DNA from 3 places in the Pseudomonas sp. B611 genome. Region 2 is predicted to be linked to each of the others. Evidence: predicted binding sites of a transcription regulator. Region 2 holds the regulator's gene; each other region holds the start of a gene.
What was found. Region 2 encodes sigma-54, which starts transcription at its own class of promoters, with help from an activator protein. Its sites were predicted from a motif close to ANTGGCATNNANNTTGCTNT; they were not measured.

Region 1: the regulator sigma-54 is predicted to act here: its motif matches at 1,884-1,903, upstream of flgB (flagellar basal body rod protein FlgB).
Region 3: the regulator sigma-54 is predicted to act here: its motif matches at 3,412-3,431, upstream of ACZRMO_RS13955 (CmpA/NrtA family ABC transporter substrate-binding protein).

Annotation. Positions count from the first base shown of each region.
Region 1 covers NZ_JBUZST010000005.1:395,567-403,380, reverse strand. The annotation lists gene ACZRMO_RS14575 (chemotaxis protein CheV) at 1-768, shown strand, start outside; gene cheR (protein-glutamate O-methyltransferase CheR) at 811-1,638, shown strand; gene flgB (flagellar basal body rod protein FlgB) at 1,946-2,353, shown strand; gene flgC (flagellar basal body rod protein FlgC) at 2,357-2,800, shown strand; gene flgD (flagellar hook assembly protein FlgD) at 2,817-3,536, shown strand; gene flgE (flagellar hook protein FlgE) at 3,568-4,884, shown strand; gene ACZRMO_RS14545 (ribonucleoside-diphosphate reductase subunit alpha) at 5,175-7,814, opposite strand, start outside.
Region 2 covers NZ_JBUZST010000001.1:227,839-235,652, reverse strand. The annotation lists gene ACZRMO_RS01145 (KpsF/GutQ family sugar-phosphate isomerase) at 1-713, shown strand, start outside; gene ACZRMO_RS01140 (KdsC family phosphatase) at 714-1,238, shown strand; gene lptC (LPS export ABC transporter periplasmic protein LptC) at 1,247-1,819, shown strand; gene lptA (lipopolysaccharide transport periplasmic protein LptA) at 1,806-2,339, shown strand; gene lptB (LPS export ABC transporter ATP-binding protein) at 2,339-3,064, shown strand; gene ACZRMO_RS01120 (RNA polymerase factor sigma-54) at 3,249-4,742, shown strand; gene hpf (ribosome hibernation-promoting factor, HPF/YfiA family) at 4,818-5,123, shown strand; gene ptsN (PTS IIA-like nitrogen regulatory protein PtsN) at 5,136-5,600, shown strand; gene rapZ (RNase adapter RapZ) at 5,603-6,460, shown strand; gene ACZRMO_RS01100 (HPr family phosphocarrier protein) at 6,477-6,749, shown strand; gene ACZRMO_RS01095 (ZIP family metal transporter) at 6,787-7,680, opposite strand; gene ACZRMO_RS01090 (superoxide dismutase) at 7,714-7,814, opposite strand, start outside.
Region 3 covers NZ_JBUZST010000005.1:263,894-271,707, reverse strand. The annotation lists gene ACZRMO_RS13970 (protein kinase domain-containing protein) at 1-48, opposite strand, end outside; gene ACZRMO_RS13965 (nitrate/nitrite transporter) at 48-1,259, opposite strand; gene ACZRMO_RS13960 (ANTAR domain-containing response regulator) at 1,471-2,046, opposite strand; gene ACZRMO_RS13955 (CmpA/NrtA family ABC transporter substrate-binding protein) at 2,060-3,286, opposite strand; gene ACZRMO_RS13950 (secretin N-terminal domain-containing protein) at 3,494-4,468, shown strand; gene ACZRMO_RS13945 (FliM/FliN family flagellar motor switch protein) at 4,484-4,699, shown strand; gene ACZRMO_RS13940 (winged helix-turn-helix domain-containing protein) at 4,865-5,251, shown strand; gene ACZRMO_RS13935 (transglycosylase SLT domain-containing protein) at 5,244-5,705, shown strand; gene ACZRMO_RS13930 (quinone-dependent dihydroorotate dehydrogenase) at 5,791-6,816, shown strand; gene rmf (ribosome modulation factor) at 6,939-7,154, opposite strand; gene rlmKL (bifunctional 23S rRNA (guanine(2069)-N(7))-methyltransferase RlmK/23S rRNA (guanine(2445)-N(2))-methyltransferase RlmL) at 7,687-7,814, shown strand, end outside.

The DNA.
Region 1 (7,814 bases), on a different contig from region 2:
AGCCCGGTGGTGTGTGGCGTGGCCAACATCCGTGGCGCGACCATTCCGATCCTTGACCTGTCCCTGGCCACGGGCTCGGCAGGTTTGCAGGACCGCGAAAACCCTTTCGTGATCATCACCGAGTACAACACCAAGACCCAGGGTTTCCTGGTGCGCTCGGTGGAGCGCATCGTCAACATGAACTGGGAAGAGATCCATCCGCCACCCAAGGGCACCGGCCGCGATCACTACCTCACGGCGGTGACGCGGGTGGACAACCAGTTGGTGGAAATCATCGACGTGGAGAAGATCCTCGCCGAAGTGGCGCCCACCTCGGAAGCGATTTCCGTCGGTGTGGTCGATGCCGAGACGGCGCACAAGGCGATCTCGCTGCGGGTGCTGACGGTGGACGACTCCTCGGTGGCGCGCAAGCAGGTGACCCGTTGCCTGCAGACCGTCGGTGTAGACGTGGTGGCACTCAATGATGGGCGCCAGGCGTTGGACTACCTGCGCAAATTGGTGGATGAAGGCAAGAAACCGGAAGAAGAATTCTTGATGATGATTTCCGACATCGAGATGCCGGAAATGGACGGGTACACCCTCACGGCCGAGATACGCAACGATCCACGCATGCAAAAATTGCATATCATCCTGCATACTTCGTTGTCGGGCGTATTCAACCAGGCGATGGTCAAGAAGGTCGGTGCCGATGACTTCCTGGCCAAATTCCGCCCGGATGACCTGGCAAACCGGGTTGTCGACCGGATCAAGGCAGCAGATCACGGCTAGGGGATTTCCCCTGGCGGTCACACGATTTAAGAGGCGGTATCATTGTCTACGGGTAATTTGGATTTCGAACAGTTCCGGGTCTTCCTGGAAAAAGCCTGTGGCATATTGCTCGGTGAAAACAAGCAGTACCTGGTATCCAGCCGTCTCAACAAGTTGATGGAACAGCAGGGCATCAAGTCGTTGGGCGAGCTGGTTCAGCGTATTCAGGGGCAGCCGCGCAGCGGGCTCAAGGAAATGGTGGTCGATGCCATGACCACCAACGAAACCCTGTGGTTTCGTGACACCTATCCGTTTGAAGTGCTCAAGAGCAAAGTGCTGCCGGAAGCCATCAAGGCCAGCCCGGGCCAACGCTTGCGCATCTGGTCGGCGGCCTGCTCCTCGGGGCAGGAACCGTATTCGATCTCGATGTCCATCGACGAGTTCGAGCGGACCAACATGGGCCAACTGAAGGCGGGTGCGCAGATTGTTGCCACCGACCTGTCCGGCACCATGCTCACCAACTGCAAGACCGGCGAGTACGACAGCCTGGCCTTGGGCCGGGGTTTGTCCCAGGAGCGCCTGCAACGTTACTTTGACCCGAAAGGGGCAGGGCGTTGGGCGGTCAAGGCGCCGATCAAGAGCCGCGTGGAGTTTCGCTCGTTCAACCTGCTCGACAGCTACGCCAGCCTGGGCAAGTTCGACATGGTGTTCTGCCGCAACGTGCTGATCTACTTCTCGGCCGAGGTGAAGAAAGACATCCTGTTGCGCATTCACGGCACGCTCAAGCGTGGTGGCTATCTGTTCCTCGGTGCTTCCGAAGCGCTGAACGGTTTGCCGGATCATTACCAGATGGTGCAGTGCAGCCCGGGCATCATCTATCAGGCCAAGTAAGTCGTACGCGGTAAAAAATGTGGGAGCGGGCTTGCTCGCGAATGCGGTGGATCAGTCGACTCATCTATGACTGACATACCGCATTCGCGAGCAAGCCCGCTCCCACATTTGTTATGCGGCAATCCTGACAATAGCGGCAACCCGGATTGCCGCTTTACTGGCGCCACGCGGAAACGGCTTGCCGCTTTTCTGGCATTGCCATCGGCAATCTGCCCTCAAACCCTTTAAATACAGGCTCTGCGTAAACTGGCACACACCTTGCTATAACCCTGCTAACGAACAGCAGGTCAGCCTAAAGGTTTCCGCCATGAGCATCAGCTTCGATAAAGCGCTCGGTATCCACGAACAAGCCCTGGGCTTCCGCGCCCAGCGTGCCGAAGTCCTGGCCAACAACATTGCCAACGCCGATACCCCGAACTACAAGGCTCGGGACCTGGACTTCTCCGCCGTGCTCGCCGCACAGCAGGACAAGACCAAGAACGGCACCTTCGCCTTGAACATGACCAACAACCGTCATATCGAAGCGCAAGGCCTGAGCAGTGGGGACGAGTCGCTGCTGTATCGCACGCCGATGCAGCCGTCGATCGACCAGAACACCGTTGACGCCCAGCTGGAGCAATCGGCCTATGCCGAGAACTCGGTGAACTTCCAGGCCAGCTTTACCCTGCTCAACAGCAAATTCAAAGGGCTGATGTCAGCCCTGCGTGGAGAGTAAGCCATGTCCCTGTCCAGTGTTTTCAATATTGCCGGTAGTGGCATGAGCGCCCAGACCACGCGTCTGAACACCGTCGCCAGTAACATCGCCAACGCCGAGACCGTGTCGTCGAGCATTGACCAGACCTACCGCGCCCGTCACCCGGTGTTCGCCACCATGTTCCAGGGCGGCCAGAGCGGTGGCAGCGATTCGCTGTTCCAGGACCAGGGCAATGCCGGTTCCGGCGTGCAGGTGCTGGGTGTGGTTGAAGACCAGAGCAACCTGGAAGCCCGCTACGAGCCTAACCACCCCGCCGCGAACGAAAAGGGTTACGTCTACTACCCCAACGTCAACGTGGTCGAGGAAATGGCTGACATGATTTCTGCCAGTCGCTCGTTCCAGACCAATGCGGAAATGATGAACACCGCCAAAGCCATGATGCAGAAGGTCCTGACCCTGGGTCAGTGATAAGGGGCGCCAAATAATGGCCATTGTTGATACCACTACCAACACGGCAGTCCAGGACCTTTTCAACACCAAGGTCAAGACCGCCACGAACAACGTTGCGAGCACTGCCACTGCTGCCACGGGCAACCAGTCCCTGGGCAAGGATGCGTTCCTGCAACTGCTGGTCACCCAGTTGAAGAACCAGAACCCGCTGTCGCCCCAGGACAACGGCGCGTTCGTCGCCCAGCTGGCGCAATTCAGCAGCCTGGAAGGCATCAACACCCTGAACGACTCGGTGAATGCGATCTCCAGCAACTTCAGCTCGTCGCAAGCGTTGCAAGCGTCGTCGCTGGTGGGGCGTTCGATCATCACCCAGACCGACAAGGCCCTGGTGGATACCAGCAAGAGCATGACCGGTTCGGTCGCCGTCACGTCGGCGGTGGGCAACGTCTCGGTGAAGATCACCGACAAAGACGGCAATGTGGTGCGCACCGTCGAAATGGGCGCGCAGAGCGCCGGATCGGCCGACTTTATCTGGGATGGCAAGAATGACAAGGGTGAGGTCGCCGCAGCTGGCACTTACACCTTTACCGCCACCACCAAGAATGACAAGGGCGACGCGGTCGTCCTGGCAACTTCGCTGCCGGCCACGGTTACCAGCGTGACCTTGAGCAAGACCGGCGGCGAAATGCTGCTCAACCTTGCAGGCGGCATGGGCAGCGTCAAGCTGTCGCAAATTCAGACTATCGGTACATAGAGCCGGCTAAATACGGCAGAGGGAGAGAAACATGTCTTTTAACATCGGCCTTAGCGGCCTCTATGCGGCCAACAAACAACTGGACGTGACCGGCAACAACATCGCCAACGTCGCGACCACCGGCTTCAAATCGTCCCGTGCGGAATTCGCGGACATCTACGCCGCGTCCAAACTCGGCACCGGCCAGAACACCATCGGCAACGGTGTGAACCTGGCGGCAGTGTCCCAGCAGTTCACCCAGGGTGAAGTGAACGCCAGCGGTGGCATCCTGGACATGGCCATCCAGGGTGGTGGTTTCTTCGTGCAGAAGGCCAGTGACGGTTCGCTGGAATACACCCGTAGCGGCGCCTTCCGTGCCGACAAAGACGGCTACATCACCAACAACACCGGCACCTCGCGCCTGCAAGGTTATGCGGCTGATGAAAATGGCAAGATCACCAAGGGTGGCCTGGTCGATCTGCAGCTGAACCTGGCAAACCTGCCGCCGAAGGCGTCCACCAAAGTGGATTCCAGCAGCAACCTGAACTCCTCGGAGCCGGTCATCGATCAGAGCAAGAAGCCGTTTGATCCACTGAAGACCGATACCTTCACCACGTCCTACAGCACCACGCTGTACGACTCCCAGGGCAACGCCCACCCGATGGTGCAGTACGTGGTGAAAACCGACGCCAACGAATGGCAGTCGTACACCTTGATCGATGGCCGCAACCCTGACGGTTCGCCGCCGACCGGCACTGATCCGAACATGAAAGCGCCTGTGCCTTCGACGTTGACCTTCGACGGTGCCGGTAACCTCAAGAGCATCGTGACCGGCGGTGTGGCTGGCACGACCTTGACCATCAAGGATTGGGTGCCAGGTACGGTGACCGACGGCGTATGGAAGGCCAATGACGCGACGGCGAACAAAGACGGCATTGCGATCAACATGTCCAATGTCACCCAATACAACTCGGCCACCTACCGTAACCCGCCGGTCACCGATGGCTACGCCACCGGCCAGATCACCGGCCTGAAAATCGACGGTAACGGCGTGCTGTTCGCCACCTTCAGCAACCAGCAGAGCAAGGCCATCGGCCAGATCTCCCTGGCCAGCTTCAACAACGAACAGGGCCTGCAACCTGCCGGCGGCACCACCTGGAGAGAGACGTTCGCGTCGGGTCAGCCGGGCTACGACTCCCCACAAGCTGGCACCCTGGGTTCGATCGTGGCCGGCTCCCTGGAGAACTCCAACGTCAACCTGACCAACGAGCTGGTGGACCTGATCAAGGCCCAGAGCAACTACCAGGCGAACGCCAAGACCATCTCCACCCAGAGCACCATCATGCAGACCATCATCCAGATGACCTGATGCGGTAGCGCTCAACAAAAAGCCCCTCACATGAGGGGCTTTTTTGTGGGTGTATGATCGTTCCCACGCTCTGCGTGGGAACGCCTCTTGGGACGCTCCGCGTCTCGCCAAGCAGCGCGACACTCAGCCTTGCGCAATGGTGACGCAGAGCGTCACAGGGAGCATTCCCACGCAGAGCGTGGGAACGATCAAAGAGGTCTGTGTCATGCCCATAAAAGAAAACCCCCGGCAAACCCAGGGGGTTTGTCGGGGGTTTCGAGTGAGCGCCTCTCAGCGCTCACCGGCTCAGCTTATTGGCAAGCTTCGCAATCCGGCTCGTCAATCGCGCAGGCTTTTGGCACTGGTGCCGGGCCGGCAGGGGCAGCGAGAACCGAATCATCACCGTGGTTGCCGCTGGAAACAGCGTTCAGCTTGCCGGTGTTGATGGTCGATTTCTCGGTGCTGGTCGCAGCCAGGGCACGGAGGTAGTAAGTGGTTTTCAGGCCACGGTACCAAGCCATGCGATAGGTCACGTCCAGCTTCTTGCCCGATGCACCGGCAATGTACAGGTTCAGGGACTGGGCCTGGTCGATCCACTTCTGACGACGGCTGGCGGCGTCAACGATCCACTTGGTGTCCACTTCGAAGGCAGTCGCGTAGAGCTCTTTGAGTTCTTGCGGGATGCGCTCGATCTGCTGCACGGAACCGTCGTAGTACTTGAGGTCGTTGATCATGACCGAGTCCCACAGGCCGCGAGCCTTGAGGTCGCGAACCAGGTACGGGTTGATCACGGTGAATTCGCCCGACAGGTTCGATTTCACATACAGGTTCTGGTAGGTCGGTTCGATCGACTGCGATACGCCGGTGATGTTGGCGATGGTCGCGGTCGGTGCGATGGCCATGATGTTGGAGTTACGAATACCTTTTTGCACACGGGCACGTACCGGCGCCCAGTCCAGGGTTTCGTTCAGGTCAACGTCGATGTACTTCTGGCCACGGGCTTCGATCAGGATCTGTTGCGAATCCAGCGGCAGGATGCCCTTGGACCACAGCGAACCCTGGAACGTCTCGTAGGCGCCGCGCTCGTCGGCCAGGTCGCAGGAAGCCTGGATCGCGTAGTAGCTGACCGCTTCCATGGACTTGTCGGCGAACTCGACCGCAGCATCCGAACCGTAAGGAATGTGCTGCAGGTACAGCGCGTCCTGGAAGCCCATGATGCCCAGGCCGACCGGACGGTGCTTGAAGTTGGAGTTCTGCGCCTGTGGCACCGAGTAGTAGTTGATGTCGATCACGTTATCGAGCATGCGTACTGCGGTGTTGACGGTGCGCTCCAGCTTGGCGGTGTCCAGCTTGCCGTTGACGATGTGGTTCGGCAGGTTGATCGAGCCCAGGTTGCAAACGGCGATCTCGTCCTTGTTGGTGTTCAAGGTGATCTCGGTGCACAGGTTCGAGCTGTGGACCACGCCCACGTGCTGCTGCGGGCTGCGCAGGTTGCACGGGTCTTTGAAGGTCAGCCATGGGTGGCCGGTTTCAAACAGCATGGACAGCATTTTGCGCCACAGGTCTTTGGCCTGGATGGTCTTGAACAGCTTGATCTTGCCCGGGTACTGGGACAGGGCTTCGTAGTACTCGTAGCGCTCTTCGAAGGCCTTGCCGGTCAGGTCGTGCAGGTCCGGCACTTCGGAAGGCGAGAACAGGGTCCACTGGCCATCATCGAAGACGCGCTTCATGAACAGGTCAGGGATCCAGTTGGCGGTGTTCATGTCGTGGGTACGACGACGATCATCACCGGTGTTCTTGCGCAGCTCGATGAACTCTTCAATGTCCATGTGCCAGGTTTCCAGGTAGGCACACACTGCGCCTTTGCGCTTGCCGCCCTGGTTGACCGCTACGGCGGTGTCGTTCACGACTTTCAGGAACGGTACGACGCCCTGGGACTTGCCGTTGGTGCCCTTGATGTACGAACCCAGTGCACGCACCGGAGTCCAGTCGTTGCCCAGGCCGCCGGCGAATTTGGACAACATGGCGTTGTCGTGGATCGCGTGGTAGATGCCCGACAGGTCATCCGGCACGGTGGTCAGGTAGCAGCTGGACAGCTGTGGACGCAGGGTACCGGCGTTGAACAGCGTCGGGGTCGACGACATGTAGTCGAAGGACGACAACAGGTTGTAGAACTCGATGGCGCGGTCTTCTTTGTGCTTCTCTTCAATCGCCAGGCCCATGGCCACGCGCATGAAGAACACTTGCGGCAGTTCGAAGCGGATACCGTCCTTGTGGATGAAGTAACGGTCGTACAGGGTTTGCAGGCCCAGGTACGTGAACTGCTGGTCGCGCTCGTGGTTGATCGCCTTGCCGAGTTTTTCCAGGTCGAAGGTGGCCAGGATCGGGTTCAGCAATTCGAATTCGATACCCTTGGCGATGTACGCAGGCAAGGCCTTGGCGTACAGGTCGGCCATCTCGTGGTGGGTGGCGCTGTCGGCAACACCGAGGAAGCCCAGGCCTTCGGCACGCAGGGTGTCCATCAGCAGGCGCGCGGTCACGAACGAGTAGTTCGGCTCACGTTCAACCAGGGTACGGGCGGTCATCACCAGGGCGGTGTTGACGTCGGTCAGGGCCACGCCGTCGTACAGGTTCTTCAGGGTTTCGCGCTGGATCAGGTCACCATCGACTTCTTCCAGGCCTTCGCAGGCCTCGGTGATGATGGTGTTCAGGCGGCCCAGGTCCAGCGGTGCAAACGTACCGTCGGCCAGGGTGATGCGGATCGACGGGTGGGCTTGCACGGCCGCTTCTTCAGCCGGGGTGCGCACGGCGCGCTCTTTGGAGCGGGCGTCGCGGTAGATCACGTAGTCGCGGGCCACTTTCTGCTCGCCGGCACGCATCAGGGCCAGTTCGACCTGGTCCTGGATTTCTTCGATATGGATGGTGCCGCCCGATGGCATGCGACGCTTGAA
Region 2 (7,814 bases):
TGATCACCAAGGATGACATCATCCTGGCATTGTCCAACTCGGGCACCACCAACGAGATCGTGACCCTGTTGCCGCTGATCAAGCGCCTGGGCATCAAGATGATCAGCCTCACCGGCAACCCCGATTCGACGCTGGCCAAGGCTGCCGAAGTGAACCTCAATGTTCACGTGGCCCACGAAGCCTGCCCGCTGAACCTGGCGCCGACCTCGTCCACCACCGCCGCATTGGTGATGGGCGACGCCCTGGCCGTGGCACTGCTGGAAGCCCGCGGTTTCACCGCAGAAGACTTCGCGTTTTCCCACCCGGGCGGCGCCCTCGGCCGTCGCCTGCTGCTGAAAGTGGAAAACGTCATGCATTCGGGCGATGAATTGCCCCACGTCCAACGCGGCACGTTGCTGAAAGACGCGCTGATGGAAATGACCCGCAAGGGCCTGGGCATGACCGTGATCCTGGAAGCCGACGGCAAACTCGCCGGCGTCTTCACCGACGGCGACCTGCGCCGCACCCTGGACCGTACCATCGACATCCACACTGCCACCATCGACGCAGTGATGACGCCCCACGGCAAGACTGCCCGCCCCGAGATGCTGGCGGCCGAAGCCTTGAAAATCATGGAAGACCACAAAATCGGTGCGTTGGTGGTCGTTGATAGCAACGACTGCCCAATCGGCGCCCTGAACATGCACGACTTGCTGCGTGCGGGAGTGATGTAAATGACCAGCGACCTGCTGCAACGCGGCAAACACATCAAATTGGCGATTTTCGACGTGGACGGCGTGCTGACTGACGGCCGCCTGTACTTCCTCGAAGATGGCAGCGAATTCAAGACCTTCAACACCCTCGACGGTCAAGGCATCAAGATGCTGATGGCGGCGGGCGTGCAAACGGCAATTATCAGCGGCAGAAAAACCCCCGTTGTGGAACGCCGCGCACAAAACCTGGGGATTCCTCACCTGTATCAGGGCCGCGAGGATAAACTGGTGGTTCTGGACGAGCTTCTTGGCCAACTCAACCTAAGCTATGAGCAGGTCGCCTACTTGGGCGACGACTTGCCTGACCTGCCGGTGATCCGCCGGGTCGGCCTGGGCATGGCCGTCGCCAATGCGGCGGCGTTTGTTCGCGAGCACGCCCACGGCATCACCACTGCCCGTGGCGGTGAAGGTGCCGCCCGCGAGTTCTGCGAGCTGATCCTGCGTGCCCAAGGCAGCCTTGAAGCGGCCCACGCCGCCTACCTATAGAGCGTTTTATGCTGAGTAAAAAGATTCGCAACTTCCTGTTATTCGGGGTCATCGCCGCGCTGTTCCTGGCGGTGGGCTACTGGAATATCAGCCCGGAGCGCTTTCTCGACCAGCCTGTCGCGCAGGTTGATCAGGGCGCTATCGACTATTACGCCACCAATGCCTACAGCATCCAGTATCTGCCGGATGGCAAGGTGCAGTACGAGATCACCTCGGACAAGGTCGAGCATTTGAAGACGTCCGAAGTCACCCTGCTGACCAACCCGGACATGAACATCTACCGCGGCACCGAGTTTCCGTGGCACGTCACCAGCAAGCGTGGCGAGGTCAACCCGGACGGCACCGAAGTGGAACTGATCGACTCGGTACGCGTTGCGCGTACCGATGATAAAAACCGTGACACCGTGATTACCAGCAGTCGCATGACCGTATTCCCGCAGAAGCAATATGCGCAGACCGAGCAAGACGTTAGAATCGACGGCGCTGGCGGGGTATCGACTGGCAAGGGAATGAAAGCGTATTTGAAAGAAAGCAGGATACACCTGCTATCGAACGTAAGAGGACAGTATGAGGCTCGTTAAAACTCTCCCTATTTTGCTCAGTCTGGGCGCAGCACTGGGAAGCGTGAGCGCCTGGGCTCTGCCGAACGATAGCCAGCAACCGATCCACATTTCGGCTGACGATGCGCAACTGGACGACAAGCAAGGCGTCGCCACCTACACCGGCGGCGTGATCATCACCCAAGGCTCGATGAAGATCACCGGCAACACGGTGACCCTGACCCGTACCGCCAATGGCGACATTGATGTGGTGACCTCGGTGGGCAACCTGGCTTACTTCGAACAGAAGCAGTCGCCTACCGACACCGGCCCGATGAAGGGCTACGGCAAGACCATCCAGTACCACGCCCAGCAGAACCGCATTGTCCTGATCGACCAGGCCAAGGTGCTCAGCCCGGACGGCAACTCCACGGAAGGCGAGAAAATCACCTACGACACCGTGAAGCAAATCGCCAACGCCGGCCGCGCCAATGGCACCAAGGTGACTGCACCACGTCCGCGTATCGACATGGTTATCCAGCCGAAGAAGAAGGCCGAGTAATGGCAACCCTGAAAGCCCAGCATCTGGCCAAGGCCTACAAAAGCCGTCAGGTCGTGCGTGACGTCAGCCTGTCGATCGACAGCGGCCAGATCGTCGGCTTGCTCGGCCCCAACGGCGCCGGCAAGACGACCTGCTTCTATATGATCGTCGGCCTGGTCCAGGCGGATCAGGGTCGCGTCCTGATCGACGACCTGGACGTGAGCCACCAGCCCATGCACGGTCGTGCACGCGCCGGCATCGGCTATCTTCCGCAGGAGGCGTCGATCTTCCGCAAACTGTCGGTAGCCGACAACATCATGGCAATCCTCGAGACCCGCAAGGAACTCGACCGTGACGGCCGTCGCAAGGAGCTGGAAAGCCTGCTGCAGGAGTTCCACATCAACCACATTCGCGACAACCTCGGCATGAGCTTGTCGGGTGGTGAGCGTCGTCGTGTGGAAATCGCCCGCGCCCTCGCCACCGCGCCAAAGTTCATCTTGCTGGACGAACCGTTTGCCGGCGTCGACCCGATCTCGGTCGGTGATATCAAGCAGATCATCCATCACCTCAAGGCGAAGGGTATCGGCGTACTGATCACCGACCACAACGTGCGTGAAACCCTCGATATCTGCGAAACCGCGTATATCGTCAACGATGGCCAGTTGATTGCCGAAGGCGACGCCGAGACTATCCTTGCCAACGAACTGGTGAAGGAAGTGTACCTGGGTCACGAGTTCCGCCTGTAAACACCGTGGTGTCACGGCCGCTGCCAAGATGCGCGGGAGTCAATGAAAACCTCTGGATTTTTATTGTTACCGCGCTCTAGGCAAAGCCCGCGATATCAGGCATATAATTTGCTTATGTTTGGCGCTCACGCGCCCTGTCGTGGATGGCGCATTGCGCCGGCGAATAAGGTGTTAAGCCCCTGCCATGAAACCATCGCTAGTCCTGAGAATGGGCCAGCAGCTGACGATGACACCGCAGCTGCAACAGGCCATCCGCCTGCTCCAATTGTCGACCCTGGACCTGCAACAGGAAATCCAGGAGGCCCTGGAGTCCAATCCGATGCTCGAACGCCAGGAAGAAGGCGACGACTTCGATAATGCAGACCCGCTGGCCGACAACATCGAGCAAAAACCCAACTCCGACGTGCAAGAACCCTCCTATCAGGAAACCGCCCCAACGGTGGATAACCTGGAAGAAGGCGAATGGAACGAACGCATTCCCAATGAGCTTCCCGTGGACACCGCCTGGGAAGACGTCTACCAGACCAGCGCCAGCAGCCTGCCCAGCAACGATGACGACGAGTGGGACTTCACCACCCGCACCTCCGCCGGTGAAAGCCTGCAGAGCCATCTGCTGTGGCAACTGAACCTCGCGCCGATGTCGGACACCGATCGCCTGATCGCCGTGACCCTCATCGACTGCATCAACAACCAGGGCTACCTGGACGAGACGCTGGAGGAGATCCTCGAAGCGTTCGACCCGGAACTGGACATCGAACTGGACGAGATCGAAGCCGTCCTGCACCGCATCCAGCAGTTCGAGCCCGCCGGCATTGGCGCCCGCACCCTCAGCGAATGCCTATTGCTGCAACTGCGCCAACTGCCCGCCAAGACCCCTTGGCTCGCTGAAGCCCAACGCCTGGTCACGGATTACATCGACCTGCTGGGCAGCCGCGACTACAGCCAGCTGATGCGCCGCATGAAGCTCAAGGAAGACGACCTGCGCCAGGTCATCGAGCTGGTGCAGAGCCTCAACCCGCGCCCAGGCTCGCAGATCGAGTCCAGCGAAGCCGAATACGTGGTCCCTGACGTGATCGTGCGCAAGGACAACGAGCGCTGGCTGGTGGAGCTGAACCAGGAATCGGTGCCGCGCCTGCGGGTCAACCCGCAATACGCGGGCTTTGTGCGCCGTGCCGACACCAGCGCCGACAACACCTTCATGCGCAATCAGTTGCAAGAGGCGCGCTGGTTTATCAAGAGCCTGCAGAGCCGCAACGAAACCCTGATGAAAGTCGCGACCCAGATCGTCGAGCACCAGCGCGGCTTCCTGGAGTACGGCGATGAAGCGATGAAACCGTTGGTGCTGCATGACATCGCCGAAGCGGTTGGCATGCACGAATCGACGATTTCACGGGTGACCACGCAAAAATTCATGCATACCCCACGGGGCATTTATGAGCTGAAATACTTTTTCTCCAGCCACGTCAGTACCTCCGAAGGCGGCGAATGCTCGTCCACGGCGATCCGCGCGATCATCAAAAAACTGGTTGCCGCGGAAAATCAGAAAAAGCCATTGAGTGACAGTAAGATCGCTGGTTTACTGGAGGCACAAGGCATTCAGGTCGCCCGTCGAACCGTCGCCAAGTACCGCGAGTCCCTCGGGATCGCGCCTTCCAGCGAGCGTAAGCGTTTGATGTGACGGGCGGGCCACAGCGTTCCAGTGGCAGGCGCTTTTGCCTGCCGCTTTATGCACTGGCAACGAAGGAGAAGCTGTATGCAAGTCAACATCAGTGGACACCAACTGGAAGTGACCGAACCGCTGCGCGCCTATATCGGCGAAAAACTCAAAAGAATTGAGGGGCATTTCGACAAGATCACCAACGTGCAAGTCATCATGACTGTCGAAAAGCTGAAGCAGAAAATCGAAGCCACCTTGCGTATACCCGGCGGGGAAGTAGTCGCCAATGCCGAGCATTCAGATATGTATGCCGCCATTGACGACCTGACCGACAAGCTGGATCGCCAAATCAAAAAGCATAAGGAAAAGCAGCAGAGCCTTCTCCAGGGCACTGGCCGCTAACACTCCCCACCCATGATTCGACTTGAAACCATCCTGACCCCCGGCCGTTCCCTCGTGAACGCGCCGGGTGGCAGTAAAAAGAAAGCCCTCGAACAAATTGCCAACCTGATCAGCCGCGAAGTGCCTGACCTGGAGATGCAAGATGTGTACGAGGCTCTGATTGCCCGTGAAAAACTCGGTTCCACCGGTTTTGGCAACGGCATCGCCATTCCCCATTGCCGCCTCAAAAGCTGTGAGGCACCTGTCAGCGCCCTGCTGCACCTGGACGCTCCCATCGATTTCGACGCCATCGATGGCGCACCGGTTGACCTGCTGTTCGTCCTGCTGGTCCCGCAAGCCGCCACCGATGCGCACCTGGAACTGCTCCGGCAGATCGCCAGCATGCTCGACCGCAAGGAAGTACGCGACAAACTGCGCAGCGCCAGCAGCAATGAGGCGCTGTACCAGGTTGTCCTGGATGAACAGAACGGGCAGTAATCATGCGTTTGATCATCGTCAGCGGCCGCTCCGGCTCGGGTAAAAGCACCGCCCTCAACGTTCTTGAGGACAACGGTTTCTACTGCATCGACAACTTGCCCGCCGGCTTGCTGCCGGAGTTGGCAGAGCGCGCGCTGATCCACACCGAACTGGCGCAGCCCCTGGTGGCCGTTTCGATCGATGCCCGCAACCTGCCCAGCCACCTTGAGCGGTTCCCGCAACTGCTTGAGGAAGTTCGCGCCAAGCACATTCATTGTGATGTGCTGTACCTGGACGCCGACGAAGAGACGCTGCTCAAGCGCTTTTCCGAAACCCGCCGGCGCCACCCCCTCAGCAGCCCACATCGCTCCCTGGCAGAAGCCATCGAAGACGAAACCAAGTTGCTGGGGCCGATCATCGACCTCGCCGACCTGAAAATAAACACCACCAGCCTCAACCTGTACCAGCTGCGCGACGCCATCAAGCTGCGCCTGCTGAACCAGCCGGAGCCTGGTACTGCGTTCCTCGTCGAGTCGTTTGGCTTCAAGCGTGGCATGCCGGTGGATGCCGACCTGGTGTTCGATGTGCGCTGCCTGCCGAACCCCTATTGGAAACCCGAGCTGCGTGAGCAGTCCGGGCTGGACCAACCCGTGGCCGATTACCTGGCAGCGCAGCCGGATGTCGAAGAGATGTTCCAGGATATCTCCAGCTACCTGCTCAAATGGCTGCCGCGCTTTGCTGCAAGCAATCGGGCGTATGTCACCATTGCCATTGGCTGCACCGGCGGCCACCACCGCTCGGTCTACTTGACCGAACGCCTGGGCCAGGTGCTGCAACAAACCCTCAAGAACGTCCAGGTTCGCCACCGCGACCTTAGCTGAAAGGATCACCCCCGCGATGCCCGCTCTGGAAATTGAAATCATCAACAAGCTGGGCTTGCATGCCCGGGCTTCTGCGAAGTTCGTCGGCGTCGCCGGGCAGTTCCCTTGCCAGATCCGTGCGGGGCGCACCCCGGAATCCATGGTCGATGGCAAAAGCATCATGGCCATGATGATGCTGGCCGCCGGCAAGGGCACCAGGATTCACCTGAAGACAGAGGGTGAGCAAGAGCAGGAAGCGATGGACGCCCTGGTGGCGCTGATCAACAACTTCTTTGATGAGGGTGAGTAAACTCACCCTTTGAGGCGGGCGTGAAGTCGCAACGACTTCAGCCCAATGCGGTATCCATCACCATCATCAAGCAAAAACCGATACACAACCCCAGGCTGGCAAGCTTTTCGTGACCGTTGCGCCGCGATTCGGGGATCACTTCATGAGTCACCACCAGCAACATCGCCCCGGCCGCCAACGCCAGCCCGAGTGGCAGCAGCACCTCTGCCAGGCTCACCAACCAGGCACACAGCACGGCGAATACCGGCTCGACCAAACCTGAAGCCGCACCGATCAGGAACGCCTTGACCCGCGACATCCCTGCCCCGGCCAATACCAAGGCAATCACCAGGCCTTCGGGTACATCCTGCAAGGCGATGCCCATTGCCAGGCTATCGGCATCAGGCATACCGCCGCCTGCCGAAACCCCCACTGCCATGCCCTCCGGGATGTTATGGGCAATGATGGCAAACACGAACAGCCAGATACGCGGCGGTATCACCGGGTGATCCGGTGTCCCCACCAACATTTCCGGGCTCGCGCCGGAGACCTTGCGATCAACCAGATACAGCCCGAACGCGCCCAGCATGATACCGAAGCTGATTAACCCACTGGCGCCCCAGGGCGTGAGCCCCAGGCTTTCAGCAGCGGCGATCCCCGGCACGATCAGCGAAAAGGCTGTCGCCGCCAGCATCACCCCGGCACCAAAACCCAACAATGTGTCGCTCAGCGCTACCGGCATCCGTCGTATGACCAGTACGGGCACCGCGCCAAGCGCCGTGCCCAGTGCGCAAATCGATCCACCTTGCAGGGCGCGCAGGATGCGCGGCTCCAGGTTCAGCCAGTCCAGCCCATGGGCCACCAGCAATGCAGTACCTGCCAATAGCAGCAGCGAGCCAAACGCATAACGAAACATTCGCCCGCTGCTGATCGCCAGTGTTTCAATGCCCATAGTCGGCCTTAGATCTTGTTGTGGTGGTAAATGTCAGGCCAAGGCGGCCTGATAGCGTGCGGCGACTTCCGGCCAGTTGATAACGCTGTAGAAGGCGTTGATGTATTCCGGGCGACGGTTCTGATACCGCAGGT
Region 3 (7,814 bases), on a different contig from region 2:
CCTTGGGCCGATGGCGCTGGCCTGGGCGATGCTCAGTCGCAGGCTCATCAGACGCGTGCGGCCGTCACGGCGGCCGCGCCCCAGGTGGTGCGCCAGCGACGTTTCACGCCGTGCAGGCCGAACCAGGCCAGCACGCCGAGGCTGGCGAACAGCCACAGGGCCAATTGATAGCTGCCGGTGCTCTGTTTGATTGCGCCCATTCCCGCCGCGAGGGCAAAGCCGCCGATACCACCGGCCATGCCGATCAAGCCGGTCATCACCCCGATTTCACGGCGGAAACGTTGCGGCACCAATTGGAACACGGCGCCATTGCCTGCGCCGAGGCCGAGCATGGTGCAGACGAAAAGCGCCAGGGCCGCGTAGGAACTCGGCAGGTTGAAGCCCACCGCGGCAATACAGACCGCCGCCACGCCGTACATGCCGAGCAGGGTGCGAATCCCGCCGAAACGATCCGCCAGGGCGCCGCCCAATGGGCGCATCAGGCTGCCGCCGAACACACAGGTGGCGGTGTAGTAGCCGGCCGTCACCGGGCTCAGGCCGTACTGGTCGTTGAAGTAGCCGGGCAGGGCGCTGGCCAGGCCGATAAAACCGCCGAAGGTCACGCTGTAGAAAAACATGAACCACCAGCTGTCGCGGTCGCCCAGGGCCTTGAAGTAGTCGGCCATGGCTTTGGCTTTTGGCCGTTCCGGGGCGTTGCGCGCGAGCCAGGCGAAGACGATCAGGGTCAGGATCAAGGGAATCAGGGCAAAACCGAATACATTGCTCCAGCCAAACGCGGCCGCCAGCACCGGCGCCAGCAACGCCGCAAACACGGTGCCGGAGTTACCCGCACCGGCGATGCCCATGGCTTTGCCCTGGTGTTCGGCGGGATACCACTGGGACGCCAGTGGCAAGGCGACCGCAAACGACGCGCCGGCCATGCCGAGGAACACACCCAGCAGCAAGGCTTGTTCGTAGCTGTGAATCCCGAGTTTCCAGGCGCCGAACAACGCGACGATCACGATTACCTGGCCGATCAGCCCGGCGGTCTTGGGCGACAGCCTGTCGGCCAGCATGCCCATCAAAAAACGCAGCACTGCACCGGCGAGGATCGGCGTCGCGACCATCAGGCCGCGTTGTTGCGTGGTCAGGTGCAGGTCGGCGGCAATCTGGATCGCCAGCGGGCCGAGCAGGTACCAGACCATGAAGCTCAAATCGAAATACAGGAACGCGGCAAACAGGGTCGGGGTGTGCCCGGATTTCCAGAAGCTTGATTTCATCACGCACCTCAACGGTTGGGAGTCTTGTAAGAAGGCCTGGTGATGGAGCCGCCGGCGAAGGCCGCCCCACCGGCCCCATGCTCTGGGGCCAAAACGCAAAAACGCCGCCACCGGGTTCGCGAGGGGCAAACCGGATGTGCGACGTCTTTGTCGTGGAGGGGCAACCGCCGTTGGTTACCTGTAGGGATCCTTTAGCAAGAGCTGAGCCAGATCAGCCGAGCAACTCGCTCATGGCGATAATCTGCTCTGCCACCTGGATCAGTTTCTGCTGGCGGCTCATGGCCTGGCGGCGCATCAGCGTGTAGGCCTCTTCCTCATTGCAGTCCTTCATTTTCATCAGCATACCCTTGGCCAGTTCGATGCGCTTGCGCTCGGCCAACTGCTGGTCACGGGCCTGCAGCTGGGCGCGCAGGGCCTGGTCGCTCTCGAAGCGCGCCATGGCCACGTCGAGGATCGGTTGCAGGCGCTGGGCCTGGATGCCTTCGACGATATAGGCACTGACGCCAGACTTGATCGCCTGGCGCATTACATTCGGGTCATGCTCGTCGGTAAACATCACGATGGGCCGGGGCTGGTCGCGGCTGACCAGCACCACTTGCTCCATCACGTCGCGCCCGGGTGACTCGGTATCGATCAGGATCACGTCCGGGCGCACCGTTTCGACGCGCGCGGGCAGGTCGATGGTCAGGCCGGACTCATCGATCACCTCGAAACCGGCCTCGATCAGTGCAGCCTTGAGCCGGCCGACTTTGCGCGGTGTGTCATTGATCAACAGGATTCGCAGCATATCGGTCTTCCTGTCAGCGCAAGGCCTGGCGGCTGGTGGGATCGTTCATCGCGTGCAGACGGAAGCTGCGCGCATAGGCGGCGGGGTCGCGGCCATCCCAGATTTTGCCGTCGATCAGTTGGCTGCTGCGCATGTCCTGGGCGATCGGAGGAACGCCGACGGCGCTGGCGGCCTCGCGGTACAGCGTCAATTGCTGCACCTGGCGGGCAACCCCCAGGTAGTCCGGGTCTTCGCGCAACAGGCCCCAGCGGCGGAACTGGGTCATGAACCACATGCCGTCCGAGAGATACGGCAGATTCACCTCGCCATCGGCAAAAAACCGCAGGGCATGGGGGTCTTGCCATTGGTTGCCGAGGCCATCGTCATAGCTGCCCAGCAGGCGCGGTTCGATGCAGTCGAGGGGCGCGTCGAGGTAGTCGCGGGCGCTCAGCAGTTGGGCGGTGGAGCGGCGGTTCTCCTGGCTCTGTTCGATAAAGCGGCTGGCTTCGAGGATGGCCATCACCAGCACGCGGGCGGTGTTGGGGTATTGCTCGACAAACGCCTGGGTGCAGCCGAGGACTTTCTCCGGGTGGTCTGGCCAGATCGCCTGGGTGGTGGCCAGGGTAAAGCCCTGGTTTTGTTTTACCGCGCTGGCACACCAGGGTTCACCGACACAAAAACCATCGATACGTCCGGCTTGCAGGTGCGCGACCATTTGCGGCGGCGGTACCACCACGCTGTTGACGTCCTGCAGCGGGTGGATGCCTTGGCTCGCCAGCCAGTAATACAGCCACATGGCGTGGGTGCCGGTGGGAAACGTCTGGGCGAAGGTCAGTTTTGTGCGGCTTTGGTGCACATGGCGATCCAGCGCCTCAGGAGTGACCACGCCCTGCTGTTGCAGGCCGTGGGACAGGTTGATGCTCTGGCCGTTCTGGTTGAGCCCCATCAGTACCGCCATGTCGGTGGGCGCTACGCCGCCGATACCCAGGTGCACGGCATAGATCAGCCCGTACAGGCTGTGGGCGGCGTCGAGTTCGCCGCTGACCAGTTTGTCGCGCAGGTTGGCCCATGACGCCTGGCGCTTGAGGTTGAGTGTCAGGCCGTAGGGTTGGGCGAAGCCCTGGGTGGCGGCAACTACCAGCGAGGCGCAATCACTCAGGGCCATGAAGCCCAGGTCGAGACTGCTCTTTTCCGGCGCGTCACTGCCGTTGACCCAAGCCAGTGGGTCTTTTCTCGGGCGGTTATCTGCCGGTTCGTTCATCAATGCCTGCCTTTTCTCTCAAAAAAAACGTCGTTCCCTCGGATGGCGCTGGAGGCCATTGCAGGGTAACGACGCCTTTGTCCGTAGGCCCGTGCCTTCGTTGGCGCGCGCTCTGATGAGTGTGTGTAGCAATGCACATGCCATGGCCAGGGTGTGGACGCGTGCCGTCAGTTTTCCGTCAAGATTGAAAACTGGCGGGCTCTCAGTATGGCCGCTTCGTCACGCCAGGCTGCCGAGAAAACCAAGGTGAATAGTGTGTTCCCTGCAAGGATGACCCGCCAGCGGCTGTGCAGCTGGTTGTTGTGCGCTGCGTTATCGCTGGGCACCTGTGCGGCGAGGGGCGAGCCCTACCGGGCGCAGGAAGAGAACCTGCAGCGGTTTTTTACCGCGCTCTCGGTGCCATTGGGCTTGTCGGTTGTCCTCAGCCGCAAAGTCGCTCGCCTGCATGTCAGTGGGCTGTTTGATTTTGACGCGCCGCAACAGGTCCTGGAGGTACTGGCCCTGCAGGAGGGCCTGATCTGGCATCGCGATGGGCAAGTCCTGTACCTCTACGAAGCCGATGAGGTGAGGAACTCGGCAGTTGCGCTGCGGCACATTTCCGTCGACAGGCTGCGGGGGCAGATGCGTCGTACGGGGCTGGACGAGTCCAGCTATCCCTTGCGTAAAAGCGGGGAGCGCATGTTCTCCGTCACGGGGCCGCCAAGCTATGTCGATCAAGTGCTGCGCCTGGCGCAACTGATGGATCGGCCGCCTGCCCCGCCGCGTGTGGTGTTGCCCTCCGTTGGCGTGGTGCAGGTGTTCAATGTCGATGTGGCTGATCGTCATTATGGCGTGGGTACGGACACGATTTCCGTGCCTGGGATGGCTTCAATGATCGAAGCCCGGTTGTCCAGCGAGCACAAAACTCAACTGGCTGAAGGCAGCCTTACGTTCATTGCTTATCCAGACACCAACAGCCTGCTGATCCAGGGCAAGCCCGATCAGGTGAGTCTCATCAAGCAGTGGGTCGCGGAGCTGGATGTGCTCACCCCGCCGGATGAGGTCTCGTTGTGGCAGGTAGGCGCCGATCACGATGAACTCAAGACTCTGACCGCCCCTCCCGGACCATCACCCTTGACGGCGGAGCAGCATGAGCGTGTGCATCGCGCGTACATGCCACGGGGTCGCGAAATTTCTCCATGAATAGGGCGCTTGTCCATGCACCTGGAAATACTTCTGCAAGAGCAACTGATCAGTCGCAAGCGTCTGGCGGCGTTTGCAGTAGGGAAGGTGTTACCGCTGACACCTGACGTCATTCGCTGTGTGGAGGTGCGGGTCAATGGCCAGTTGATGGCTTTGGGCGAGTTGGTGCAATTGGAGGATCGGTTGGGGGTCGAGTTGCACGAGGTTTATCACGATTGGGTCGCCGGGTAGGGCCGGATAAAGAATTGTCCTACTGAGTAGCTGGGAAAAACGCCGGATGAATGGGTTTTTCCCTAGGGCCAGGTGTAGGACTGTTTCTTATAGTCGCGATGTTTGCGGGTGAGCCAATACAGGAAATAAGGATTTCAATGTCAGTAGTTGAATACAGAGGTGCGTATGGCGGTCGTGATTGACAGGTCAGCGACGTCCCTCGTTTTTGCCCACTGGACCTTACATGGTGATGGCCGGTTGACCGGGGGCGGGACAGACGTTCAATTGCCACCCAAGGAGGGCCAGGTGCTGCGGTTGTTGCTGGGTTCGGGTGGCACACTGATGACCAAGGACCGCTTGCTGGAACTCGCATGGCCCAGGGGCGAGGTGGCCGAGGAGTCGCTGACACGTTGCATCTACTCGTTACGCAAGTACCTGAAGGCCGACAAGGGGTTTATCAAGACGATCTATGGCAGGGGCTATCGGTTTACTTGTCCGGTGCAGGTGGGAAGTGCTGACGCGAGGCAGGTAGCGCATGTGTGTGCGGCTTGTGGTCGGGTCAACAATGTTTAAAGCCTGGGGGAAAGGCCTGCTTTTGAGCCTGTTGATGGGCAGCAGCCCGGCACTGGCATACTGCTGGGACGAAGTGGCCAGCCGTTATGACCTAGAGCCGGAGTTACTGCAGGCTATCGCTGCTGTCGAGTCGGGTTACCGCGCGCAGACCATCAATAACGCTAACCGCAATGGCACGCGGGATATCGGCTTGATGCAGATCAACAGCATTCATCTGCCCCGTCTGCTGAAGCTGGGCATCACGGAAGAGCGGTTGTTGAGCGAGCCCTGTCTCTCGGTGGAGGTGGCAGCATCGATTCTTACCGAGTTCATCCAGCGCTTTGGTTACAACTGGACTGCCGTCGGCTCCTATAACGTCGGAGGGGGGGCAGGCCCCAAACGTGATGCCTTGCGCATGCAATATGCGCAAAAGATCTGGGCACGCTATGAAGAGCTGGTAGCCAATCGCCAATGACGATTGGCGGCACGCCTCGCATGCAGCCCGCCACCCCGGCTATAATCGTCGCCACCTTTCGCCGCCATCCGAGTCTAGCCCGCCCATGTATACCCTGGCCCGCCAGCTGTTGTTCAAACTTTCCCCGGAAACCTCCCACGATCTGTCCCTGGACCTGATCGGTGCCGGTGGCCGCCTGGGGCTCAATGGCCTGGTATGCAAGGCACCGGCAAAAATGCCGGTATCGGTGATGGGGCTCGACTTCCCCAACCCGGTCGGGCTGGCGGCTGGCCTGGACAAGAACGGTGCGGCCATCGATGGTTTTGCGCAGCTGGGTTTCGGTTTTGTCGAGATCGGCACCGTGACCCCGCGCCCACAGCCGGGCAACCCCAAGCCGCGTATCTTCCGCCTGCCGGAAGCTGAAGCGATCATCAACCGCATGGGCTTCAACAACCTGGGCGTGGACCACTTGCTGTCGCGGGTTCAGGCGGCGAAGTACAAGGGCATCCTCGGCATCAATATCGGCAAGAACTTCGACACGCCGGTGGAGCGTGCGGTGGATGACTACCTGATCTGCCTGGACAAGGTCTACGCCCACGCCAGTTACGTCACCGTCAACGTCAGCTCGCCCAACACCCCGGGGCTGCGCAGCCTGCAGTTCGGTGACTCCCTCAAGCAATTGCTCGAAGCCTTGCGCCAGCGCCAGGAAGACCTGGCCGTGCGCCATGGCAAACGTGTGCCGTTGGCGATCAAGATTGCCCCGGACATGAGCGACGAAGAGACCGTGCTGGTGGCCCAGGCCCTGGTGGACTCGGGCATGGATGCAGTGATCGCGACCAATACAACCCTCAGCCGTGTTGGCGTCGAAGGCCTGGCCCATGGCGACGAAGCGGGCGGCCTGTCGGGCGCGCCGGTGCGTGAGCAGAGCACCCATATCGTCAAGGTGCTGGCAGCCGAACTGGCCGGGCGCTTGCCGATCATCGCTGCCGGTGGCATCACCGAAGGCCAGCACGCCGCCGAGAAGATCGCCGCTGGCGCCAGCCTGGTGCAGTTGTACTCCGGCTTTATCTACAAGGGCCCGGCGCTGATTCGCCAGGCGGTGGATGCGATCGCGGCACTGCCAAAGGCCTGAAACCACCCAATAAAAAGGGCTCCATAAAGGAGCCCCCTGGGCCGAAGCCCGCCGCCCGGATAGGACGTGCGTGGTTAAGTCATTACATCTTCAACAGTGTATGTCGGAATTGAATGCCCTTATTAGCCGACGGCGTGAAGTTCGTTGAGTCTGTGGATTCCCGCAGTGCCAGTCATACCGTCCCAGTTGTCGCCGCGTCCTTCTCGCCAGCCGTTGATCCAGGCTTGGCGTACCGACGATAGAGTAAATGGGCAAAGCTCACGGGATTTGCCATGAACGCCATATTGATATCCGCGTAAAAATGCTCTTTCCAACGGATCACGCTTAAGTCTTCTCATAGGGTGTTTCCCTCACTTGTTGACTGTCTTGATATCCTTCGGCCCCGTCTGGTGCCGGGCAGAGTTTTTCTGCCGTTGGTGGGCTCGCTGCCGGCGTGGCGAGCCTATGTGTCGGCGTCGTTACGGCGCCAACCTGTGTTGAGTTCTAACCAATAGGTCACATGGATTCAATGATCGTTTTGTCATAAGCACGTAACGATAACGATGCTATAGCCATAAGCTGGGATGGCTTTTCGCCCCATTTACCTGGCAAAGCCAGCTATGATGCACCCTGCAAAGAGGATGGGTTTAATCCTTTAGTGAGAATGTCCGCCCGTTGCAGTCGGTTACTATTCGACGAAGGGTCGGAATATTTCATTTTGTTACGCCACATTATCTATCTGCCCCGTCAACCACGGCCTAAAGGCCCGGCAGGCGGGGTGGGACGGCACATTCGTGCCACGCGAGCACTCTTCAAGAAAAGTGCTTGATTGAAAACCGAGCCGGCGATGCGTCGCCCGTTCATTCATTGCTGAAAAGCCTGGAATGCCCCATGTCGGACCGTTTTGAACTCTTCCTCACCTGCCCCAAGGGCCTCGAAGGCCTGCTGATCGAGGAAGCCGTCGGGCTTGGCCTTGAGGAAGCCCGCGAGCACACCTCGGCCGTGCGCGGCATGGCCGA